DNA from 2 places in the Macrococcus brunensis genome. Region 2 is predicted to be linked to the other one. Evidence: predicted binding sites of a transcription regulator. Region 2 holds the regulator's gene; the other holds the start of a gene.

Region 1 (4,437 bases), 800 kb from region 2:
GATGACAGGGTAAGGTGCACCCCAGCGACGATGTTCCAGTTGTTCTGCATAGACATCGCTTAAGTGCTCACGGATAGCAGGGACATGTTCTTCTTCTGCCTGGATCAGAATACTAGTTGGTTCCTCCTGCAATGTGAAATTTAAGTCACCATTTTGAACGACTGGATTACCCATCGTGAAGCCGTGGAACAAGTATTCATCGTGGTAATGGAAATAAATATGGTCTTTCACTTCAGCGATGATATTCTGGATGTTCAAGTCTTCCAGCTGTTCGAATATAGCTTTTGCGATTGATAAATCGAGCGGTTCATGCACAACTTTAAAAGTATCGTCTTTTGGATGATGGATAAAAGCACCATTGAAGTTGACGATCGGTGAATCCAGGCCGAGTTCATTGTAATAAATTTCACTGGCGCGATAGGGGCGACCGGTTGAGATCATCACTTCATGCCCTTGCTCTTTTAATTGCTGAAGAATATTTTTAGTATAAGGTGAAACAGTTTTTTCATCTGTAAGTAAAGTGCCATCGAGATCGAGGCAGATTAAGTGTTTAGCGTTCATCAGTTCAATCCTTTCTGCCATCTATCATATCATTTAATTGGCGATAGTTAAGGAATTTGTTATAGTTAGAGAAAGTGAATGGAAGGAGTGAATAGCATGGAAGAAGCAATGAAAGATAGTATTCTCGGTGCACTGGAAAACGTTATTGATCCAGAGCTTGGAATTGATATCATTAATTTAGGACTTGTTTATCACGTCGATATGGATGATGACGGTATCGTCACTGTTGATATGACTTTAACATCTATGGGCTGCCCAATGGGACCTCAGATTATTGATCAGGTGAAGACAGCACTCGGCGAATTACCAGAAATTAAAGGTGTCGAAGTGAATATCGTCTGGAATCCACCTTGGAATAAAGAAATGATGAGCCGTTACGCTAAGATTGCACTTGGTGTCAGCTAATCAGAAACCCGCAGATTATTTTCTGCGGGTTTTTTTATTCGATTCTGCAGATATTAATTGGACAGCTTTCACAGCTGATTTCATCTTTGAGGTACTGGATGTTTTTAAGCATAATGTACTTACCTTTAACACTGATGATATCATCAGTCTTCAGCTGACTGATGACCCTGTTTACACCTTCTCGGGTCGTGCCGCACAGATTCGCAAGGTCATTATTTGTCATTTCAACATTCAGCAGAATACCTTCTTCTTGCTTAACGCCGTACGTATTGCTGAGTCTGATCAATGTTGAATAGAGCGCTCCTTTTTTGCCGAGGGTAAATAAATCACGCATCTTATATTCATTTTTGCTATTTTCATTCTGCTGCCAGAGCATCCATTCATACTTCATGACTTCATCAGCTAGTAAAGCGGTCTCGAAAGTCTTCAGTTCAATTTTGCGGACAGTGGCAGCTGACTTCACTTTAGCGAAGAGTGAATGTTTCTTAGGACCACATAACAGCGTCACAGCGCCAAAAATAGAACGGCTTGACAGCATCTTCATGGATAGTTCCTTACCATCTTCGACCATACGGTTAATGAGGACGATGCCGCTTTTGATGACATAGATATAGTCCGCCGGGTCTTCTGCCTGATAAATATACTGCCCTGCTTTAAAGGATTCTTCTTTACCGTTATCCAGAATATAGTTGACGACGTTCGTGGCTTCATGAAAATTGATTTGTACCATACTATTCATCCTTGTCCGCTTTTTTTCTATTATAGCATAGACGTTTTTCATAATATGGCACGATTTAAATTTTTCCGATATGAAAAGCATGATGTTTGTCACACGCATAAAATGGATATATAATATTATTAAAGGTCAAATATAGTCAAATGAGGTGGCAATATGAACGCAGATAAAATGACTTACAATGTCCAGACCGCTGTTGAAGCAGCCCAAAGTGATGCCGTAGAACGGAAAATGCAGACCATTGAACCTGAAAGTATTTTACTGCATTTTGCTAAAGATACGGATAGTATGCTGTCCACGGTTTTTGAAAGAGCGAACCTGAACTTAAAAGAATATACCGCTAAACTGGAAGAAAGATTGAATAGTCTGCCCGCAGTCAGTGGTGATAATATGCAGTACGGTCAGTATTTAAGCAATGACTTGAACCAGCTGATACAAAAATCTGAGCAACTGCAAAAAGAAATGTCAGATGACTATTTATCAGTGGAACATCTCATACTGGCAGCCGTTCAGTCTCATGGACTGACACGCGAGTTTGTCGGCAGCAAATCAGAAGTCATTAAAGAAATCATTAATCAGATCAGAGGAGGAAACCATGTGACATCACAAAATCCTGAAGTTCAATATGAAGTACTGAAAAAATATGGGAGAGACTTAGTTGAGGAAGTCCGTAACGGTAAAATGGATCCGGTTATCGGACGAGATGAAGAAGTTCGTAACGCGATTCGTATTTTAAGTCGTAAGACCAAGAATAATCCTATCTTAATCGGGGAACCGGGTGTCGGTAAGACTGCCATAGTCGAAGGACTGGCACAGCGTATCGTTCGTAAAGACGTGCCGGAATCACTTCTGAACAAAACTATTTTTGAACTGGATCTCAGTGCACTAGTTGCAGGCGCTAAATTCCGCGGTGAATTTGAAGAACGTTTAAAAGCCGTGTTAAAAGAAGTGAAGGAAAGTGAAGGACAGATTATTCTGTTCATTGACGAGATTCATATGATGGTCGGCGCCGGTAAAACAGAAGGGGCGATGGATGCCGGCAATATGTTAAAACCGATGCTTGCACGCGGAGAACTTCACTGCATCGGTGCGACTACGCTGAATGAGTATCGTCAATATATCGAGAAGGATTCTGCTTTAGAGCGTCGTTTCCAGAAAGTACTGGTAGCAGAACCGGACGTTGAAGATACTGTCTCTGTTCTTCGTGGCCTGAAAGAAAGATACGAAGTATATCACGGTGTTCGTATTCAGGATAGAGCACTCGTTGCGGCAGCTGAACTGTCAGACCGTTATATTACTGATCGATTCCTGCCGGATAAAGCCATCGACTTAGTTGACCAGGCCTGTGCGACGATCCGTACAGAGATGGGATCTAATCCGACTGAACTGGATGCAGTCAATCGTCGAGTACTGCAGCTCGAAATTGAAGAAAAAGCATTGAAAAATGAAGAAGACAGTGCCAGCCGTATGCGTCTTGACGAACTGCAGAAAGAGCTTGCTGATGAGAAAGAGAAACAGCAGATTCTTGCGGCTAAAGTGGAAAAAGAGAAATCACAGATCCAGGTCTTACAGGAAAAACGCTCTGAACTGGATCAATACCGTACACAGCTGGAAGAAGCGCAGAATAACTATGATTTAGCGAAAGCTTCAGAGCTCCAGTATGGTAAGATCCCAGAAATCGAAAAAGAACTGGCACAGCTTGAAGAAGATTTTCAGGAAGAGACGAAAGGTAAGGACCGTCTGATCCGTGAAGTCGTGACAAATGAAGAGATCGGCTACATCGTATCGCAGTGGACAGGTATCCCAATCTCTAAACTAGTGGAAACAGAAAAAGAAAAACTGCTGAAACTATCCGATATTCTGCATGAACGTGTTGTCGGTCAGGACGAGGCAGTCGATTTAGTGGCAGATGCCGTCGTGCGTGCACGTGCTGGCATAAAAGATCCAAACCGTCCGATCGGCAGTTTCCTGTTCCTGGGTCCTACTGGGGTCGGTAAAACAGAGCTTGCCAAAGCACTGGCTAGTACGATGTTTGATTCAGAGAAACATATGATTCGAATCGATATGAGTGAATATATGGAAAAACACGCAGTGGCGAGACTTATCGGCGCGCCTCCAGGTTACATAGGTTATGAAGAAGGCGGACAGCTGACTGAAGCGGTTCGACGTCAGCCCTATTCAGTGATTCTGCTTGATGAAGTCGAAAAAGCCCATAGTGATGTCTTCAACGTACTTCTGCAGCTTCTGGACGAAGGCCGTCTGACAGATGCTAAAGGGCGTATCGTAGACTTTAAAAATACGATCATCATCATGACGAGTAACATCGGTTCACAATACTTGTTGAATGGTATTGAGGACGGTGAGATTACAGATGAAGCGCGCAGTCAGGTCGATGAAGCGCTGCATAGTTACTTCAAACCGGAAATCTTGAACCGTATGGACGATATCGTGCTCTTCAAAACACTCAGCGCAAATGATATCACTTTCATCGTCGACAAATTTGTTGATCAGCTGAACCGTCGTCTGATGGATCAGCACATGTCAGTGACAGTGGATCGATCCGTTAAAGAATGGGTGGCAAAAGAAGCTTATGCGCCAGAATTTGGTGCTCGTCCACTTAAGCGTTTCGTGCAGAGACATATTGAGACGCCTGTCGCTCGTCTTTTACTGCAGAACAGTCTTGCAGAAGGCGCACATATCAATATCACGATGAAGGAAGGCCAACTTGATTTAGA
Region 2 (4,437 bases):
TCATGAAATAGAGGAGATTGTCTCCTTTAATGGTGGCGACGCTGAAGGTATCATTGGACAATAAAAGCTCAAGGAGGGAATTCCCGGACTGACCCCAGGATAAGACATTAGCAGGCTTATCACAGGATGAATTGGTAGAAGTCATGAAGCAGCACAGCATTGCTATTCATACAGATATCGTTGAAACAAATTCAGCTGAACTGAATGAGGTACTGGCGCATGTTATTGACACATATGGTGGCGGAGAAGTCATCGCCTGGAATGATCCACGTTTTGATGAGCTGAACATTGATTTAAAAAGATATGATACTTTTATCTGGGATGAGGACAAAGGTGCAGAAAATATCGAAGTCGCAGAACGTGCGAACATCGGTATTACTTTCAGTGATGTGACGCTTGCTGAAAGTGCCACAGTCGTCCTATACGCAGATAAAGGAAAAGGACGCAGTGTCAGCCTGCTACCGGCTACATATGTCGCCATTATTCCGAAGTCAACGATTGTGCCGCGATTTACGCAGGCAGCCGAGCAGATCAATCTAAGAAATAATGATTCGGATTTTCCGACATGTATCAACCTGATCACTGGTCCATCCAACTCAGCAGATATTGAGATGAAACTGGTTGTGGGTGTACATGGTCCAATCAAAGCGACTTATATTATCGTTGAAGACTATTAAAAAAGCTTCGAAATCAATTGATTTCGAAGCTTTTTTTATTATAAGAAGAATCCTGCAATAGTCGCAGAGATGAATGATACAAGTGTCGCACCGTAAAGTAATTTCAGACCAAATCTTGCAACGACGTCACCTTGTTTGTCATTCAATGATTTAATTGCACCGGCAATAATACCGATAGATGAGAAGTTAGCGAATGAAACTAAGAATACTGACACGATACCAATCGCACGTTCAGATAATTCACCTGTATTTTTATCGACGATATTCTGTACATCAAGCATAGCGACGAATTCGTTCGATACTAGTTTAGTTGCCATGATCGAACCTGCGCGAACTGCATCGCCCCAAGGAATACCTGTTAAGAAGGCAAGTGGTGCAAAGACATAACCCAGTAATGTCTGGAAGTTGAATTCACCTGGCGTCACCGCATCGACGATTCCGTTTAACATGGCAATTAAAGCGATATAACCAATCAGCATTGCACCGACGATGATGGCTACTTTGAAACCGTCTAAGATGTATTCACCTAACATTTCGAAGAATGACTGTTTATGTTCATTTTCAGTCATGATAACACTGTTCTCTTCTTCATCTGAAACACGATAAGGATTGATGATAGAAGCGATAATAAAACCACCAAATAAATTTAAGACAATCGCTGTTACCACATATTCTGGTTTAATCATTGTGAAGTAGGCACCGACAATTGAAAGTGATACAGTCGACATCGCTGAAGCTGTTAAAGTATATAAACGGTGTTTAGGAATATAAGGAAGCTGTTTCTTTAATGAAATGAATACTTCAGATTGTCCTAGAATAGCTGAAGCGACAGCATTGTATGATTCCAGTTTACCCATGCCGTTGATTTTAGAAATCGCAAGACCTAAGTATTTAATAATGAAAGGTAAAATTCTTAAATACTGAAGAATACCGATTAAAGCAGAGATAAAAGTAATGGGAAGTAAGACTTGAGTAAAGAAGTTATTCATGGCCTCGCCTTTTTCATTCAGGTTGACCATGTTAGGAAAAACAAAGTTGACCCCTTCAGCAGCGTATCCTAATAAGAAACCAAATCCAGTTGCAAGCTTATCTACGAGCCAGACTCCTCCAGGTGTCTTGAGCAATAAGAATGCCAGGAGAAACTGGATCACTAGCATAATACCAATATATTGCCATCTCACATTTTTCTTATCTGAACTGATTGCCCATGCGAGTAATAGGAAGATGACGATACCAATTACGCCAATAATATAATTCATTTTTTTCCTCTCTTTCCTATATAGATTAAAACATCATTAAATATCATACTATATTTTTTATGAAAGCGGTACCTCTTTCGGAGGTGAGAGACAAATTGTTTGCACTCATTCTGCATTGTCCCTATAATAAAGTCAAAGATGGTCAAAAAGAGGTGAAATCATGAAAAATATGTCTGACATTATCGAACAATATTTGAAGCAGTTACTTGAACAGAGCGGGGATGCCGTGGAAATTAAACGTTCAAAGATTGCTGAGAAATTTGATTGTGTACCGTCGCAATTAAATTATGTCATCAAGACCCGCTTCACAAGTGAACATGGTTATGAGATTGAGAGTAAGCGTGGTGGGGGCGGTTATATCCGTATTACGAAGATTGAATCCAATAATCAGGGCGCCTTTATTGATCACTTGAGTGCAATGACAGGACAGCATGTCAGTCAGCAGAAGGCAGAGCATATCATTGACGCTTTGTCACAGAATGACTTGATTTCAGACCGTGAGAAGCGTCTGCTTCTTGCGACGATTCATCGCGATACATTATATGTAGATGTACCGTATAGAGATTATATCAGAGCGAATATTCTGCAGAGTGTCCTGACAGTTGTTCGCTACCATTAGTGAGGTGCAGCATGAACTATAATGATGAAGAGTTTACAATTAACCAGCTTCTGAAACATCTGCTTAGAGAAGAGCAATCAGAACCCGTATGTCCGAACTGTGGCCTGGCGCTTAATGAAGCGCTGCATATCGGTAAGTTCGGCTGTCATACCTGCTATTCAGCATTCAGTGACTATGTGCCGCAGATTGTCGAACGCGTGCAGGCTGGCAACCAGAAACATACCGGACAAGCACCTCTTAAGTCGGCAGAAAAAATTAAGCTGAAGAAACAGATAGAAGCGCTCGAGGCTAAACTCGAAGGATTGGTCGCTGAACAGGCTTTTGAAGAAGCGGTGACTGTGCGCGATGAAATTAAGGCACTCAGAGAAAGGGAGGATTCCGATGCTGGATAAACATTTAAATATGCAGCTTGGAGACTGGATGCAGCAGGAAGACCAGCCTATTATCCTGAGCTCCAGAATTAGACTCGCCCGTAACCTTGAGAATTTTGTGCATCCGCTCATGTATGATGATCAGACAGGTGAGCAGGTGCTGAACGAAGTATCTGCTGTCCTGGCGCCGCAGTTCGATGAAGTGAGACTTGCTGACCTTGATGTCAATGCCAGACAGATGCTGGTCATCAAGCATCTCGTGAGTAAGGAACTGCTAAATCAGCCTTATGGGGCCGTCTTCCTCAATGAAGATGAATCCGTCAGCATTATGATTAACGAAGAAGATCATATTCGTATTCAAGTACTGGGTCGTGACTTATCTCTTGATCAGCTTTATCTGAAAGCCGAAGAAATTGATCAGCAGATAGATGAGAAGATGACGTTATCTTTTGATGAAACGCTCGGTTATTTAACGACCTGCCCGACCAATATCGGTACGGGTCTTAGAGCGAGTGTCATGCTTCATCTGCCGGGACTTTCTATTATGAAGCGCATGACGCGTATTGCGCAGGCAATCAATCGCTTCGGTTACACAATTCGCGGCATATATGGTGAAGGCAGTCAGGGTCTTGGACATGTCTACCAGGTATCCAATCAGCTGACACTCGGTAAGAGCGAGGAAGCAATTATCAGTGACCTGAAGCAGATTGTGGAACAGATTATCGGTGAGGAAGAAGCGATGCGTCAACGGCTGTTTGATTATGATTATATCGAAACATCTGACCGCATCAACCGCAGTCTTGGTATTTTAAAATATGCACGTCTGATCAGTGCAGAAGAAGCAAGTCTGAGACTAAGTGAAGTGAAAATGGGTATAGATATGGGAATCATTCCCACACAGCCTTTTCGATTTAATGAACTGATGATGGCGATCCAGCCCCCTTTTCTGAATACAATCAATGAAGCACTTGAAATAGATGAAAAAAGAGCCAAGATGCTTAGAGAGCATCTTTAAAAGGAGGAAACATAATGTTTGGTAAATTAACAGAACGCGCACAGCGTGTCCTTGCACATGCGCAGGAAGAAGCGATTCGTCTGCAGCATAATAATATCGGAACTGAGCACTTATTGCTTGGTCTTGTCAAAGAACCTGACGGTATTGCAGCAAAAGTACTGGCAGAGTTTGATATTACAGAAGAAAAAATTATCAATGAAGTAGAACAGCTGATTGGTCACGGTACAGGACTTGGCGGTACGATTCAGTACACACCAAGAGCGAAAAAAGTGATTGAATTATCACTCGATGAAGCTCGTCGCCTGAATCATTCATTTGTCGGTACAGAGCATATCCTGCTTGGTCTGATTCGTGAAAATGAAGGCGTTGCAGCACGTGTTCTTGCTAATCTGGACTTAAATATTACGAAAGCACGCGCTCAAGTCGTGAAGTTGCTTGGCAGCCCGGAAATGAGTGCTAAAAATGCACAGGGTTCAAAATCACAAGGGACACCGAC

Evidence for each region. The regulator CtsR, encoded in region 2, represses protease genes until heat stress. The targets are predictions, from matches to a motif close to ATGGTCAATAAAGGTCAAACA.
Region 1: the regulator CtsR is predicted to act here: its motif matches at 1,828-1,848, upstream of clpB (ATP-dependent chaperone ClpB).

What each region holds. Positions count from the first base shown of each region.
Region 1 covers NZ_CP092179.1:698,097-702,533, forward strand. Annotated here, with positions in the region: gene MGG13_RS03745 (Cof-type HAD-IIB family hydrolase) at 1-582, opposite strand, end outside; gene MGG13_RS03750 (metal-sulfur cluster assembly factor) at 658-966, shown strand; gene MGG13_RS03755 (Crp/Fnr family transcriptional regulator) at 1,001-1,696, opposite strand; gene clpB (ATP-dependent chaperone ClpB) at 1,859-4,437, shown strand, end outside.
Region 2 covers NZ_CP092179.1:2,017,130-2,021,566, reverse strand. Annotated here, with positions in the region: gene MGG13_RS10710 (nitroreductase family protein) at 1-64, shown strand, start outside; gene MGG13_RS10705 (LutC/YkgG family protein) at 132-677, shown strand; gene MGG13_RS10700 (NupC/NupG family nucleoside CNT transporter) at 716-1,936, opposite strand; gene MGG13_RS10695 (CtsR family transcriptional regulator) at 2,097-2,555, shown strand; gene MGG13_RS10690 (UvrB/UvrC motif-containing protein) at 2,567-2,947, shown strand; gene MGG13_RS10685 (protein arginine kinase) at 2,937-3,941, shown strand; gene MGG13_RS10680 (ATP-dependent Clp protease ATP-binding subunit) at 3,953-4,437, shown strand, end outside.